3 regions of the Actinoplanes sp. NPDC049598 genome follow, and region 2 is predicted to be linked to each of the others. Evidence: riboswitches for the same ligand, from Rfam matches in the RefSeq annotation. Region 2 holds a riboswitch; each other region holds the start of a gene.
What was found. Region 2 has a riboswitch for cobalamin ahead of AB0J66_RS43525 (ribonucleoside-diphosphate reductase subunit alpha). Riboswitches for the same ligand answer to the same signal wherever they lie in the genome.
Positions count from the first base shown of each region.

Region 1: linked by a shared signal. The riboswitch ahead of AB0J66_RS49470 (VWA domain-containing protein) and the one ahead of AB0J66_RS43525 (ribonucleoside-diphosphate reductase subunit alpha) in region 2 are both predicted to bind cobalamin.
Region 3: linked by a shared signal. The riboswitch ahead of AB0J66_RS42090 (ABC transporter substrate-binding protein) and the one ahead of AB0J66_RS43525 (ribonucleoside-diphosphate reductase subunit alpha) in region 2 are both predicted to bind cobalamin.

Region 1 is NZ_JBFAOX010000057.1:2,108-6,739, forward strand. It holds gene AB0J66_RS49460 (gluconokinase) at 1-622, opposite strand, end outside; partial or broken gene AB0J66_RS49465 (hypothetical protein) at 1,027-1,251, shown strand; cobalamin riboswitch at 1,864-1,986, shown strand; gene AB0J66_RS49470 (VWA domain-containing protein) at 2,076-4,295, shown strand; gene cobO (cob(I)yrinic acid a,c-diamide adenosyltransferase) at 4,462-4,632, shown strand, end outside.
Region 2 is NZ_JBFAOX010000033.1:55,620-60,251, reverse strand. It holds gene AB0J66_RS43525 (ribonucleoside-diphosphate reductase subunit alpha) at 1-801, opposite strand, end outside; cobalamin riboswitch at 916-1,124, opposite strand; gene AB0J66_RS43520 (VOC family protein) at 1,231-1,605, shown strand; gene AB0J66_RS43515 (nitroreductase family protein) at 1,607-2,209, shown strand; gene AB0J66_RS43510 (hypothetical protein) at 2,214-2,438, opposite strand; gene trpD (anthranilate phosphoribosyltransferase) at 2,782-3,831, shown strand; gene AB0J66_RS43500 (acyl-CoA thioesterase) at 4,000-4,491, opposite strand; gene AB0J66_RS43495 ((2Fe-2S)-binding protein) at 4,559-4,632, shown strand, end outside.
Region 3 is NZ_JBFAOX010000030.1:67,511-72,142, forward strand. It holds gene AB0J66_RS42070 (NlpC/P60 family protein) at 1-943, opposite strand, end outside; gene mqnE (aminofutalosine synthase MqnE) at 1,202-2,371, shown strand; gene AB0J66_RS42080 (hypothetical protein) at 2,396-2,830, shown strand; gene AB0J66_RS42085 (DUF4229 domain-containing protein) at 2,842-3,192, shown strand; cobalamin riboswitch at 3,187-3,323, shown strand; gene AB0J66_RS42090 (ABC transporter substrate-binding protein) at 3,433-4,359, shown strand; gene AB0J66_RS42095 (iron ABC transporter permease) at 4,356-4,632, shown strand, end outside.

The sequences.
Region 1 (4,632 bases), on a different contig from region 2:
CGGCCAGCTGCGACGACCTCACCCCGGCGATCTCCAGGGCCTCCGCGTCCCACCGCCGCTCGTGGATGTCGTACAGGCCCGTGCCGGAGGCGACGGACAGATCCAGGAGGTACGGCTCGTCGGCCACCGCCGCCAGCACGAGCTCCTTCACCCCGCCCCACCGCGGCGTCTCCCGCAAGGTCGACGGGTCGTTCTCGCGCCACCAGGCCAGCTTGGTCAGCGGCGACATCGGGTGCACGGGCGTGCCCGTGCGGGCCTGAAGCTTCTTCCCGAGACCGGCTTCGATGATGTCGTCGCACTGCTTGCCGGCCCGCCCGTCGGCCCACGTGACGAGCGGCCCGAGCAGCTCCCCGGCGCCGTCCATCGGGACCAGCGCGTGCAGGAATGCGCTCAGACTGACCGCGACCACCCGGTCGCCCTGCTCGTGACAGGCCGCGGCCACGTCGACCAGCGCTTTCACCGCCGCGTCACGCAGCTGCCCCGGGTCGAGCTCGGCCCGCCCCGGCCCCGGCACGGAAAGCGGATAGTGAACGCTGACCAGCGCACGCAACTGCCCGTCGGGCCCGGCCGCCACCCCTTTCGTAGCGGTGGTCCCGGTATCAATCCCGATCACGACGTCCATGCGCAGCCTCCCAGTCGAGCGCCCTGCCCTGTCCCAACCTAGTGCCCACCCACCGCACTTCTCACGACTCAGACCCAGGACGCCGCGCCCCGTCCCGCCCCGCCCCGCCGCGACCCGCCCCGCCCTGCCGTGCCCTGCCGCGCCCCGCCCGCGCAGCGCCCTTCCGCGTCCCGCCCACACCGCGCCCCCTTTGCCGTGTCGCGCCCGGTCGCGCCGCACCGCGCTCCGCTCTGCCGTGTCGCACCGCATCGCATCGCATCGCATCGCACCGCATCGCATCGCATCGCATCGCATCGCACCGCATCGCGCCTCGCCTCGTCGCGCCCCGCCCGCGCAGCGCCCTTCCTCGTCCCGCCGGCACCGCGCCCCCTCTGCCGTGCCGCGCCCCGACCGCGCAGCCCTCCGCCGCGCTTCGTCTGCGTAGCGCCGTGCTCGCCAAACAGACCGACGAATGGACCGAAGGACGCCGCTACACGGTGGGCCTCGAGATCCTTCGCAGAGCCCGCCTCACACACACCCCTGACCGCCGGCCAGGACACCGAATCCGACCAACCCGTCGGAATCGCCACTTAGCATCAACCCACACGGATCAGCGATGGCCAGCTCCTACACCACGCCAGCGGACGTGACCCGCAGCGCCGTGCCGCGCGCTCGCGCGCCGCGCCCGCCCTGCCGGGCCGTGCCGCGCCCTCACCGCGCAGCGCCGCTCCGCGCCCTCACCGCGCAGCGCCGCTCCGCGCGCTCACCGCGCAGCGCCGTGCCGCACAGCGCTCTGTCGTGCCGCGGCCCGACCACGCCGTGCCCCGCCGTGCCCGCGCAGCCCCGCTCCGCGCCCACACTGCGCAGCGCCGTGCCGCACAGCGCTCTGCCATGCCGCGCCCCGACCGCGCCGTGCCCCGCCGTGCCGTGCCACGCCGCGCCACGCCGTGCCCGCTCCCCGCCGCGCCGCGCCGCCGCCCGTACCAAGACCTGCCTTCGACCGCGCCACCGAGGGGCGGCCGAAGGCGCCCGGTCCACTCGGCGGCCGCCTGCGCCGCCGCCCCCCGTTGCGAGCCGCCCCGTTGCCAGCCGCCCCCGTTGCCAGCCGCCCCGGCTGCGGGTGGCGCGGCGGGCGGGAGGTTGATCGGCGCGGAGCACCACGGGGGGAGCGGCTCCTGGGGCCGGCGTGGGCGGAGCGGTGGAAATCACCCCGCGTTGACGGGGTGGTCGGCGGTAGGAAAGAGTTGCGGGGAGCGGTTGCGGAGGAACCCGGTGCGAGTCCGGGGCGGTCCCGCCACTGTGACCGGGGAGCGATCCGTCGAGTAGCCACGGCCGGCCAGGCTGGAAGGCGTGCGGGGAGCGCTGATCCGGGAGTCAGGAGACTCCGGCCGCTCGTGTCACTCATCGTGTGGGCGTGGACACCCGCACAGAAGGGATCCGCGTGACGCCGTACCCGTTCCCGGCCGTTGTCGGCATGGCCGACCTTCGACTTGCGCTCCTGCTCACGGCCGTTTCGCCCGCTGTCGGCGGGGTGCTGGTCCGGGGGGAGAAGGGCACCGCCAAGAGCACCATCGTCCGGGCCCTGGCCGCGCTGCTGCCGGAGGTCGCCGTCGTGCGGGGATGCCGGTTCGCCTGCGATCCGGCCGCGCCGGACCCCGACTGCCCGGACGGGCCGCACGCGCTGGACAGCCCGAGCTTCCGCCGGCCGGCGTCGCTGGTCGAGCTGCCGGTCGGGGCGACCGAGGACCGCGTGGTGGGCACGCTGGACATTCAGCGGGCGCTGGCCGACGGGGTCAAGGCGTACGAGCCGGGGCTGCTGGCCGGCGCGCACCGTGGCGTCCTCTACGTCGACGAGGTCAACCTGCTCCCGGACCATCTGGTCGACCTGCTGCTGGACGCGGCCGCCATGGGCCGGGCCCACGTCGAGCGTGACGGTGTCTCGGTCAAGCACGCGGCCCGCTTCCTGCTGGTCGGCACCATGAACCCGGAGGAGGGCGAACCGCGCCCGCAGCTCGTCGACCGGTTCGGCCTGGTCGTGACGGTGGCCGCGCCGCGCGACGCGACCGACCGGGCCGAGGTGGTGCGGCGGCGCCTGGCCTACGAGGCGGACCCGGCGGGTTTCGCGGCCCGCTTCGCCGCCGAGGAGCGCGAGTTGGCGGCCCGGATCAGGACCGCGCGGGACCGGCTGTCCCATGTCGCCCTGCCCGACCCGGAGCTTGACCGGATCGCCCGGGTCTGCCTGGCCTACGGCGTCGACGGGATGCGCGCCGACATCGTGGTCGCCCGCTGCGCGGTCGCCCTGGCGGCTTGGCACGGCCGCGATGTGGTCACCGCCGATGACGTACGCGACGCCGCCCGCCTCGCCCTCCCGCACCGCCGCCGCCGCGACCCGCTCGACCCGCCCGGCACCGATGAGGAAAAGCTGGACGAGGCCCTGGCCGAGGCGGAGCGCCAGGAGCAGGAGCGGCTCGAGCAGGAGCGTCTGGAGCAGGAACGCGCCGAACAGGAGCGCGCCGAGGAGCAACGTCAGGCCGAGGAGCAGGACGGCGACGGCCCCGACCCCGACGACGACCCGCCACCGTCCGGCGGCGGCCCCGGCGACGGCGGTCCCGGCCCGGACGACCGCGGCCCCGCCCCCCAGCAGGACGGCGGCGGCTCCGCGCCCCCGCCGAACGGCAGCGCCCCGGCCCCGGGTACGCCGGCCGACGGCCCGCAGCAGAAGCAGGAAGCCGCCGCCCAGGCACCGGCCGCCACCGGCGCCGCCTTCCGCACCCGGAATCTCAGCATTGCCCGTCGTGGTGTGGGCGGCCATGCCGGGAAGCGCTCCCCGGCCTACGCGCGCCGGGGCCGGGTCGTCGGCTCCCGCGTCCCGCAGGGCAAGCTCGCCGGCGCCCCACATCTGCCGGCCACTCTCCGCGCCGCCCTCCACCGTCGCGCCGCCGATCAAGGAACCGGCCCCGCTGTGGACCTTGGCTCGCGCACGGAGGTCGACTCGGGTGTCGATCTCGGCGGGGCCAGGCGTGTGAGAAGCGATGGCGCTGGGATTCGGGAGGCGGCTGCGGCTGCTGCCGGAATCGGGCGCTTGGGGGGCACCGACAGCGCCCTGGTGAGTCGCTCGCGGGCTGTCGACCCCCGGGATTTGCGAGAGGCGGTCCACGTCGGGCGGGAGGCGAATCTTGTGCTGTTCGTCGTGGACGCGTCCGGGTCGATGGCGGCGCGCAAGCGGATGACCATCGTCAAGACGGCCGTGCTGTCGTTGCTGCGGGACGCCTACCAGCGGCGGGACCGGATCGGGATGATCACGTTCCGGGGGCATGAGGCCGAGCAGGTGCTGGCGCCGACCTCCAGCCATGAGGTGGGTGTCATGCGGCTGGCGAGCCTTCGGACCGGGGGGCGTACGCCGCTCGCCGCGGGGCTGCGTACGGCCGCCGCGACCATCGCCACCGAGCGCCGCCGCGACCCGCGCCGCCGGCCGCTGCTGATCGTCGTCACCGACGGCCGGGCCACCAGTGGGCCCGACCCGGTCTCGGTCGCGCCGCTGCTCGCCGGAGTCTCCACCGTGGTCGTCGACTGCGAGGCCGGCCCCATCCGGCTCAACCTCGCCGGCCGGCTGGCCACCGCCCTCGAGGCCGACCTGATGCCGCTCGACGCCCTCGAGGCGCGGGCCGCCACCCCGCAGCGCCGGGCCGCCTGATGCCGCGAATGACCTGGAACCTTCCAGGAGGCCGTGATCGTGGTTTCCGGATTCCGGGGACGTCCCGGGTGGGCGCGCAAGGCCGGGGCTTCGGAGCGCCGGTGGGGTCCGAGGTCGGCGCTGAAGGCCGGGTCGGTGTGCTCGTCGCGTACAGGAAGGGTCTCTGATGCCGCAGGGGAAAGTTGTCAGCGTGCCCCAGGACGGGCTTACGACGCGGCAGCGTCGGCGGCAGGCTGTGCTGGCGGTGCATACCGGGCACGGCAAGGGGAAGTCGACGGCGGCGTTCGGGATGGCGCTTCGGGCGTGGAGCGCGGGCTGGCCGGTCGGGGTCTTCCAG
Region 2 (4,632 bases):
GATCAGCGCGCCCCGGCCCCGGATCCGGCTCCACGAGATGCCGATCCCACCGGAGAACTTCGACAGCTTGGCCACCTGGTGGTAGCGCTGGTAGATCGAGTCGAGCTCGTCCCGCGGCGAGTCGACCAGGAAGCACGACGACATCTGCGTGTGGCGCGTGCCCGAGTTGAACAGCGTCGGCGAACTCGGCAGGTAGGCGAGGCTCGCCATCAGCCGGTAGAAACCGATGGCCTCCTCGGCCGTTGTGGACAGTCCGCACGCAACGCGCAGCAGCCAGTACTGCGGGGTCTCGACCACCTCCCGCGACATCGGGTGCCGCAGAAGATAGCGGTCGGCCACCGTGCGCAGCCCGAAGTACTCGAAGCGCCGGTCCGCGCCGGCGTCGATCGCCTCGTCCAGCTCGCGGGCGTGGCGGGCCACGAAGGCGGCCGTGTCGTCGCTGATCAGACCCTGCTGGTGGGCGTAGCGGATCGACTGGCTGAAGCCGGCCACACCCTGCAGCCGGACCTCCTCGTCGACGTACGCGGCCAGCAGCCGGGCGGCCAACTTCGAGTACTGCGGCTCCTCGCCGATCAGCTCGGCCGCCGTCTGAATCGAGAGCTTGTCGAGCTCCGCGGTGGTCGCGCCGTCGTACAGCCCGCTGATGGTCTTCGTCGCCACCCGCAGCGGGTCGACCTCATCGAGGTCGCCGGCCCAGCGCTCGACCGCTCTGACGATCTTGTTGACGTCGACCGTTTCCCATTCGCCGTCGCGCTTGCGCACCCGCATCGAGTGCCGGCGTTGTTCCGGCATGACTGTCATCTCCGCGCTCCCTCGCCCTGATGAAGGCACGCGGGGACACGCCGGCGGACGGGCTCGGCCCAGCCCGCATCGTGGCGTCGGCCGTCCCACGCGGCCGTCAACCGCCGCACACCGGTCGGCGTACGGCACGCTGGCAGGTCTTCGGACTCGCGGGCGCCGTGCACGCTCCTACCGGCCGTCGCTTCCCAGGCTCGCACCCAGTGCTGTGTGACGGCTTTCGTTCCCACTCACCGCTGCGGGGCAGTCCCGGACTCACACCGGGTTCCCTCTTGCCTCGGCCACCCCGAAAACGAAGCGGCCGAACCAGCTGCGTGAGACACCATATATGGGCCTGCCCGCCAAGTAGCAACACCAGATGCTGATACCGGGCGTGTCGTTCCGCCTCACGGTAGGGTCGGCCTGTCGTCTGAACTGGACGGAGGCCTCATCGTGCGAGCAGCGCAGATAGCTCAACACGCGGCGGATCTGCCGCGGGCGACCGCGTTCTACCGGGACCTGCTGGGCGCCGAGCCGGTGGCGACCTTCGATCCGCCCGGGCTGGTCTTCTTCGATCTCGACGGGCAGCGGCTGCTGCTCGATCGGGGCGCGCCTTCGGCGCTGCATTACTACCAGGCCCAGGATGTACGGGCTGTGGTCGAGCGGCTGCGCGCGGCGGGCGTGACGGTCGAGTCCGAACCGCACGTCATCTTCGTCCACGAGGACGACCGGCTCGGGCCCGCGGGCAGCGAGGAGGTCCAGGCCTTCCTGCGCGACTCCGAGGGCAACCTGGTCGGCCTGATCGAGCACCGCCGCCGGGAGGCGTGAGATGGATTTCCGGGACGTGTTGCGCGGGCGGCGGATGGTCCGCAACTATCGGGCCGAGGCCGTGCCGGACGAGGTCGTCGAGCGGGTCGTCCGGATGGTGCACCGGGCGCCCAGTGCCGGCTTCGCCCAGGGGCATCGCGTCGCGGTGGTCACCGATCCGGGCCGGCGGGCCGAGCTGGCCGCGGTGGCCGAGCCGTTCTACCTGGAGCACGGCTTCCACCCCTGGATCTCGCAGGCGCCCGTGCAGCTGGCGCTGGGGATCCGTGAGGCGTCGTACCACGAGCGCTACACGGAGAAGGACAAGCTCGAAGCCAGTGCCGGCGAGGAGATCCCGTGGCCGGTGCCGTTCTGGTGGTTCGACGCCGGGGCGCTGCTCACCCTGCTGCAGCTGGCGGCGGCGAACGAGGGCCTGGCCACCGGGTTCTACAGCCCGGCCCCGCCCGAGGAGCTGGCCGCGCTGGCCGGGATCGTGGGCTTCTCGGCGGACGTCGCGCTGACGGGTGTGCTGACGCTGGGGTGGGCGGCCGACGACCCGGCGGTGCCGACGGCGAAGCTGGCGAGCCGGCGCAAGCCGCTCGACGAGATGGTGACGTGGCTGCGGTGAGCCGTCAGGCCCGCGTGATCCGGCCGACCGCGTCGTCCATGCGGAAGTGGCCCAGGTATTCGTCGGGACCGTCGCCGCGGCATCGGTAGGCGTGCCACTGGTCGCCGATGCCGGCGTGCACGTAGCCGATGTAGTCGCCGCCGACGTGGACGCTGTAGCCGCCCATCGTGCTGACCTCCAGGGTCGCGCCGGCGATCACGCGCGTGCTCAGGGGAACTCGGCGCTCCACGGCCCACCTCCGCATGCCTGAGTGTGTGGCTCACGATGCTGACCGTGCCCACCTCGGAAAACAACGGCCGAACGGCTGGATCGGGCCGCCCAGGGGAGGGGGTGCCCGGCGCCTTCCAGGCATATGGGCAGGTTGTGCGTTCACCGCCGCACCCCGCTGGTCGTGGCGCAAGCTGCCCGGCGCCGTTAGGGTGATCGCGTGACCAACCGCATGACCAACTGGTGGCCCGTCTCGTAGGCGGCCCGCCCTTGCTCATGCAATCCGAACGGCCGCCCTGAGGCGGCCGTTCTTGTTTCCACGGAACTGGCTCGCCTCCGGGCGCCGACCCGTGGAAGGACCCTTGATGAACGATCCCTGGACGGCACTGGTCTCCCGCTTGGTGGCCCGGCAGGACCTGAGCGCCGCCGAGACCGCCTGGATCATGCGGCAGGTGAACAGTGGCGACGCGCCGCCCGTGAAGCTGGCCGCCGTTCTGGTCGGACTCAGGGCCAAGGGCGAGACCGCCGCCGAGGTCGAAGGCTTCGTCGATGCGCTCCTGCGCGCCGCCACCCCCGTACGGGTGCCCGGACCGACCCTCGACATCGCCGGCACCGGCGGCGACGGCACCAACGCGGTCAACATCTCCACCATGGCGGCGATCGTCGCCGCCGCCACCGGCGCCACCGTGGTCAAGCACGGCGGCCGCGCCGCCTCCGCCACCAGCGCCGGCTCGGCCGATGTGGTGGAGCGCCTCGGCATCCCGCTGGACCTCCCCGCCGAGGCTCACGCCGCCGTGGCGGTCGAGGCCGGCATCACCTTCCTGTTCGCACCCCAGGTCCACCCCGGCATGCGTCACGCCTCGCCGGTCCGCCGCGACCTCGGCGTACCGACCGTGTTCAACCTGCTCGGCCCCTTGATCAACCCAGCCGGCCCGACCCACCGGCTGGTTGGCGTCGCGGACGCCCGGTTCCTCCCCACCGTCGTCGAGGTCCTCTGCCAACGCCGCGCCACCGCCACGGTCGTCCGCGGCGACGACGGCCTCGACAAAATCAGCACATCGACCACGTCCCAGGCCTGGACCGTGCACAAGGGCGTCGCCCACCACGAGATCATCGACCCTCGCGCACTCGGCATCGCGCCGCCCGCCCCCGGCGCACTCCGCGGCGCCGACGCCGACAGCAACGCCCGCGTCGTGCACGAACTCCTCGCCGGCCGCCCCGGCCCCATCCGCGACGCGGTCCTGCTCAACGCCGCCGCCGCCCTGACAACGACCCCCTCCGGCGCTCCTGTCGCGTCCCGGCTCCCCGCCGCCTTCGCGCAGTGCGCCCAAGCCATCGACACAGGCGCCGCCGCCGACACCCTGACCCGGTGGATCGCCGCCACCCAGGCCCGGCGGCCTCACCGCGCCGCTTGACCGTCCACCGCCCGGCCCGGCGGCGTCACCGCGCCGCTTGACCGCCCACCGCCCGGCCCGGCGGCGTCACCGCGCCGCTTGACCGCCCACCGCCCGGCCCGGCGGCGTCACCGCGCCGCTTGACCGTCCACCGCCCGGCCCGGCGGCGTCACCGCGCCGCCGGGGTGGTCACGAGACGGGGGCCAGGGCGGCGCGGAGCGTCAAACGGTGCTTGCGGCGGATCTCGGCCTCGTGGAAGGCGCGGCGGTCGTCGTCGGTCTGGGGGAGCAGCGGGGGTACGGAGCGCGGCTTGCCGTCGTCGTCGATGGCGACCATGACGAGGTGCGAGGTGGCGACGGTGGTGGGTGGCACGGCCCGGTCCCAGCGGTCCGCGGTCACCTTGACGGCGACCTCCATCGAGCTGCGGCCGGCCCAGGTGATGCGGGCGGCCACGTGGACCACGTCGCCGACGCGTACGGCCTGCAGGAACAGCGTTTCGTCCATGGCGGCGGTCACGGCCGGGCCGTCGGAGTGGCGGGCGGCCACGACACCGGCCACCGAGTCGATGAGGTTGAGGATGCGGCCGCCGTGGACCGTGCCCATCAGGTTGGTGTGGTGCTGGTCCATGATCTGCGACAGGGTCATCTCGGAGGCCGACGGCGGCCGCCCGGTATCGGTCATTTTCGGGTCCTTTGCGGTTGATCTTGATGGTAGCCACGGGCGGCGGCCGGGTCCGTAGGGTGGGGGCGTGCCAGAGGTCGACGCCACACCCGCGCTGCGGGCGGCCGCCCGGTTCGGTCCCTACTTCATCTGGGAGCCGTA
Region 3 (4,632 bases), on a different contig from region 2:
TGCGGGTCTGCCAGTACTGGTCGCGGGAGACGCGGGTCAGCGCGAAGCCGACCGAGCGGTACGCCGCATACATGAGGCCGGAGCAGTCGTACTGGTCCGGGCCTTCCTCGGACCAGACGTACGGGTCGCCGCGCTGGGCCAGCGCGAAGTTGAGCGCTTGGATGGCGCGGGCGTCGGCGCCGCGGCCCGCCTCCTCGCCGGCGAGGTAGGACTGGCCGAGCTGGCTGTCCTGAGCCGTCTCGGTCGCCTCGAACGCGTTCAACTCGTCCTGGTGGGTGAGCTCGAGGGCCTGCTGAGCCGTCTGCTTGGCCGTGAGCTGGGCGTTGAGCTGGTTGTACTTGGCGGCCAGCTCGGCGTAGCGCTCGGCGCCGAGCGTCTGCTCGTCGAGCGCGATCTGCGCGTTGATCTGGGCCTGCTCGATCTGGCGGGCGATGGCCTGCTGGGTGTCGACCTGGCCGCGCTGGAGCCGGGCGAGGTCGCCGAGACCGCTCAGCCCGGGGTCGACCATGCCGGGCGGCATGGCCGCGGCCTCGCGCATGGCCTGGGCGGCCGCGTCGGAGGCGGCGGTCTGGGCCTGGCGCAGCGCCTCCTCGGCCTGGGTGTATTTGACCTTGGCGGCGGCCTGCTGGTCACGCGCGAGGTCGCGATCCTGGCCGACCTGGATGAGCTGGTCGCCGAGGGCGGAGATCTCGGTGCGGCCCTTCTCGATCGCCTGCAGCGCGGGGCTGGTCGGCGTCGGCGTGGCGGTCGGCCGGACGCTGGCCTTCTGCCCCGGCATGGCCAGGGTGCCGAGCGCCATGGGGCGCGCGCCGATGTCGGGAACGGCCAGGCCGACGGGGGCCTGGGGAGCCTGCGGGGCCGCGGCCGGGTCGGCCAGCGCGGGGGCCGGTGACAGAAGAGGGGTCAGAAAGGTCGTGACGATCGCGGCCACGGCTGAATACACGACGGGGCGCCACCACGGGCGCGATCGCCGAGAACCGAGTCGTGCTGTCGCCATGTGCTCCCCGTCCACCGCGACGCCGGAGCGCCGCTCGTCGTTCCCCCCTAATGTGATACCTCACGTCTCGCATTCCTGTCGATTGATCCCAGATGAAAGAAGACTGGGAATCCGGGTTACGGCGGCATGATCGACACCCCGCCCGGAGATTCCTGTCGGAGGCGAGCCGTACCCTCGACGGCGAGGTAAGCGAGAGGGGCACACATGGACGCCGGCTTGAAGCGCGAGCTCGAGGCCAAGGTCTACGCAGGTGAGAGACTCACCCGGGCCGACGGCGAGGCGCTGTACGCGAGCGATGACCTCGCCTGGCTCGGCCGGCTCGCCCACCACAAGCGCACCGAGCTCAACGGTGATCGTGTGATGTTCAACGTCAACCGCCACCTCAACCTGACCAACGTGTGCTCGGCCAGCTGTGCGTACTGCTCTTTCCAGCGCAAGCCGGGCGAGAAGGATGCGTACACCATGCGCATCGACGAGGCCGTGGCGAAGGCCAAGGAGATGCAGGACGAGCAGCTCACCGAGCTGCACATCGTCAACGGCCTGCACCCCAGCCTGCCCTGGCGTTACTACCCCAAGGTGCTGCGCGAGCTGAAAGCCGCGCTGCCCGACGTGAAGCTCAAGTGCTTCACCGCGACCGAGGTGCAGTGGTTCGAGAAGATCAGCGGCCTACCGGCGAGCGAGATCCTCGACGAGCTGATGGACGCCGGGCTGGAGTCGCTGACCGGTGGCGGCGCCGAGATCTTCGACTGGGAGGTCCGGCAGCACATCGTCGACCACGACACCCATTGGGAAGACTGGTCGCGCATCCACCGGCTCGCCCACGCCAAGGGCATGAAGACGCCGGCCACCATGCTCTACGGCCACATCGAGGAGCCGCGGCACCGCGTCGACCACGTGATGCGCCTGCGCGAGCTGCAGGACGAGACCGGTGGCTTCGCCGTCTTCATCCCGCTGCGCTACCAGCACGACTTCGTCGACTCGCAGGACGGCAAGGTCCGTAACCGCATCCAGTCACGGACCACGATGGCCGCCCCGGCCGAGTCGCTCAAGACGTTCGCCGTCTCGCGGCTGATGTTCGACAACGTGCCCCACGTGAAGTGCTTCTGGGTCATGCACGGCCTGTCGGTGGCCCAGCTGTCGCTCAACTTCGGAGCGGACGATTTGGACGGTTCGGTGGTGGAATACAAGATCACCCACGATGCCGACTCGTACGGCACGCCGCACACGATGCACCGTGACGACCTGCTCAACCTCATCTGGGACGCCGGCTTCCAGCCGGTCGAGCGCAACACGCGCTACGAGGTGGTCCGGGAGTACGAGAAGGCGCCCACGCTTGCGAGCCGCCGGGCCGAGCCGCAGAAGGTCTGGGCCTGACAAGCGCGTACCCTGCTTGTTGTCATGTCGGATACGAAGAGTGCGCGCCGCCCGCGCCGCGATGCCAGCGGACGCCTGGCCACGATCGGTGACCTGCTCGGCACCGCGATGGCCGGGCTGGTCACCGGCGCCGTCGTGCTGCTCCTGCTCGAGGCGGTCCTGTCGCTGACGCACGTCTCCGAGTTCGGGCACACGAGCGGCTGGCTCGCCGTGATCCTTCCGGTGTGGCTGTTCGTCGAGGAGTTCCGGGCCGAGGGCTTCGGCGCCCCCCGGGTCGTGGTCGCGCTGCTGGCCACCGGCTTCGGCGTGGCCGCCGGGATGACCCTGGCCGGCTTCGCGTCGTCCCAGTTCGAGTTCCCCACCCTGGTCAGCGGGCTCCTCGGGGCCTTCGGGGCCACGGTCGTCTATTGCCTGATCTGGTTCTACGGCCTGCGGTGGCTCGACCACCGCACGGGCTAGAGAGAGAAGTCATGAACCCCGCCGTCAAGTACTCGCTGGGCCGCCTCGGCCTGTTCGTGGTCGTCTTCGCGGCGCTTCTGCCGGTGCCGCTCAACTTCCTGGTCCGGGCCATGGTGGCGCTGGTCGTCTCGGCCGTCGCGTCGTACTTCCTGCTCGCCACCTGGCGTAACCAGATGAACGAGCAGCTCGTCGGCGTCGCCTCCCGCCGCACGGCGGAGAAACAGCGGCTGCGCGCCGCCCTGGCCGGCGACGAGGACGCGGCGGCGGCCGGCGACCGCGCGGCCCCGGCGGAGGAGAAGGCCGAGGCGGAAGACAAGGACGAGGTCAAGGCGGAGGCCGAGCCCAAGAGTGTGGAGAAGTAAGGTCGGAACCCCGGCGTGAGTTAGCGTCGGAAGGACCGCATCTCAGCGAAGCCGGTGCGAACCCGGCGCTGTCCCGCAACTGTGAGGCCCTTCAAGGGCCGAGCCAGGTCGCCTGGGTGCGGTCGCGATCAAGCGCTCCCGGGGAGGGGCGCCTCGCGGACGGAACGCCCCCGGGGCCCTGTCGGCGAAGCACCCGGCCGACGACCCGTCGGCCACGCACCCGGCCGACCGGAGGACCTCATGAAACGCATGCTCACCGCCGCCCTGGCGACCGCTCTGCTGCTCGCCGGCGGGTGCGGCGACAGCGGCGACGACACTCCGCCGGCGAGCACCACGCCCAGCGCCGGCGCCTCGTACCCGGTGACCGTCAGTGGTCTCACCCTCGGCGCCCGTCCCGAGAAGATCGTCTCGCTCTCGCCCACCGCGACCGAGATGCTGTTCGCGATCGGCGCCGGACCGCAGGTCACGGCGGTCGACGACCAGTCGACGTACCCGGCCGACGCCCCCAAGAGCAACCTTTCCGCCTTCAAGCCCAACGCCGAGGCGATCGCGGCCAAGAATCCCGACCTCGTCGTCCTCTCCGACGACATCGACAAGGTCGTCGCGCAGCTGGACAAGCTGAAGATTCCGGTCTTCAAGACGCCGGCCACCGCGAGCCTCGACCAGACCTATGAGCAGATCAAGCAGCTCGGCACGCTGACCGGGCACGGCGCCGAGGCGACCGCGGTGACCGAGCGGATGGCGTCCGACATCGAGAAGATCGTGGCCGGCGTGCCGAAGCGGTCGAAGCCGCTCAGTTACTACTACGAGCTGGATCCGACCTTCTACACCGTCACGTCCAGGACGTTCATCGGGTCGGTCTTCTCGCTGTTCGGCCTGACGAACATCGCCGACCCGGCCGACGCCGACGGCGCCAAGGGCGGATATCCGCAGCTCTCGCAGGAGGCGATCGTCAAGTCCAGTCCGGACACGATCTTCCTGGCCGACAGCAAGTGCTGTCAGCAGTCGGCGGCGACGGTCGCGAAGCGTACGGGCTGGAGCAGTGTCACGGCGGTCAAGGCCGGCCAGGTCTTCGCCCTGGACGACGACATCGCCTCCCGCTGGGGGCCGCGCACCGTCGACCTCGCCCGCTCCATCGCCGATGCGGTGGCCAAGGTCCCGGCGTGAGACCGGCCGGTCTCCGGCCCGCCTGGCTCCTCGGAGGTACCGCCGCGGTTCTCGTCGCGCTGGTGGCGGGGCTGGCCTTCGGGTCGGTTCCGCTGCCACCGGCCGGTGTCATCCTGGAGCTGCTCAATCTGATCCCGGGCGTGCACCTGCACAGCGGGCTCACCGACCGTGAGATCGCCATCCTCACCGAGCTGCGGCTGCCCCGGGTCGTGCTGGGTCTGCTCGTGGGCGGGATGCTGTCCCTGGCCGGCGCGGCCTACCAGGGCGTCTTCC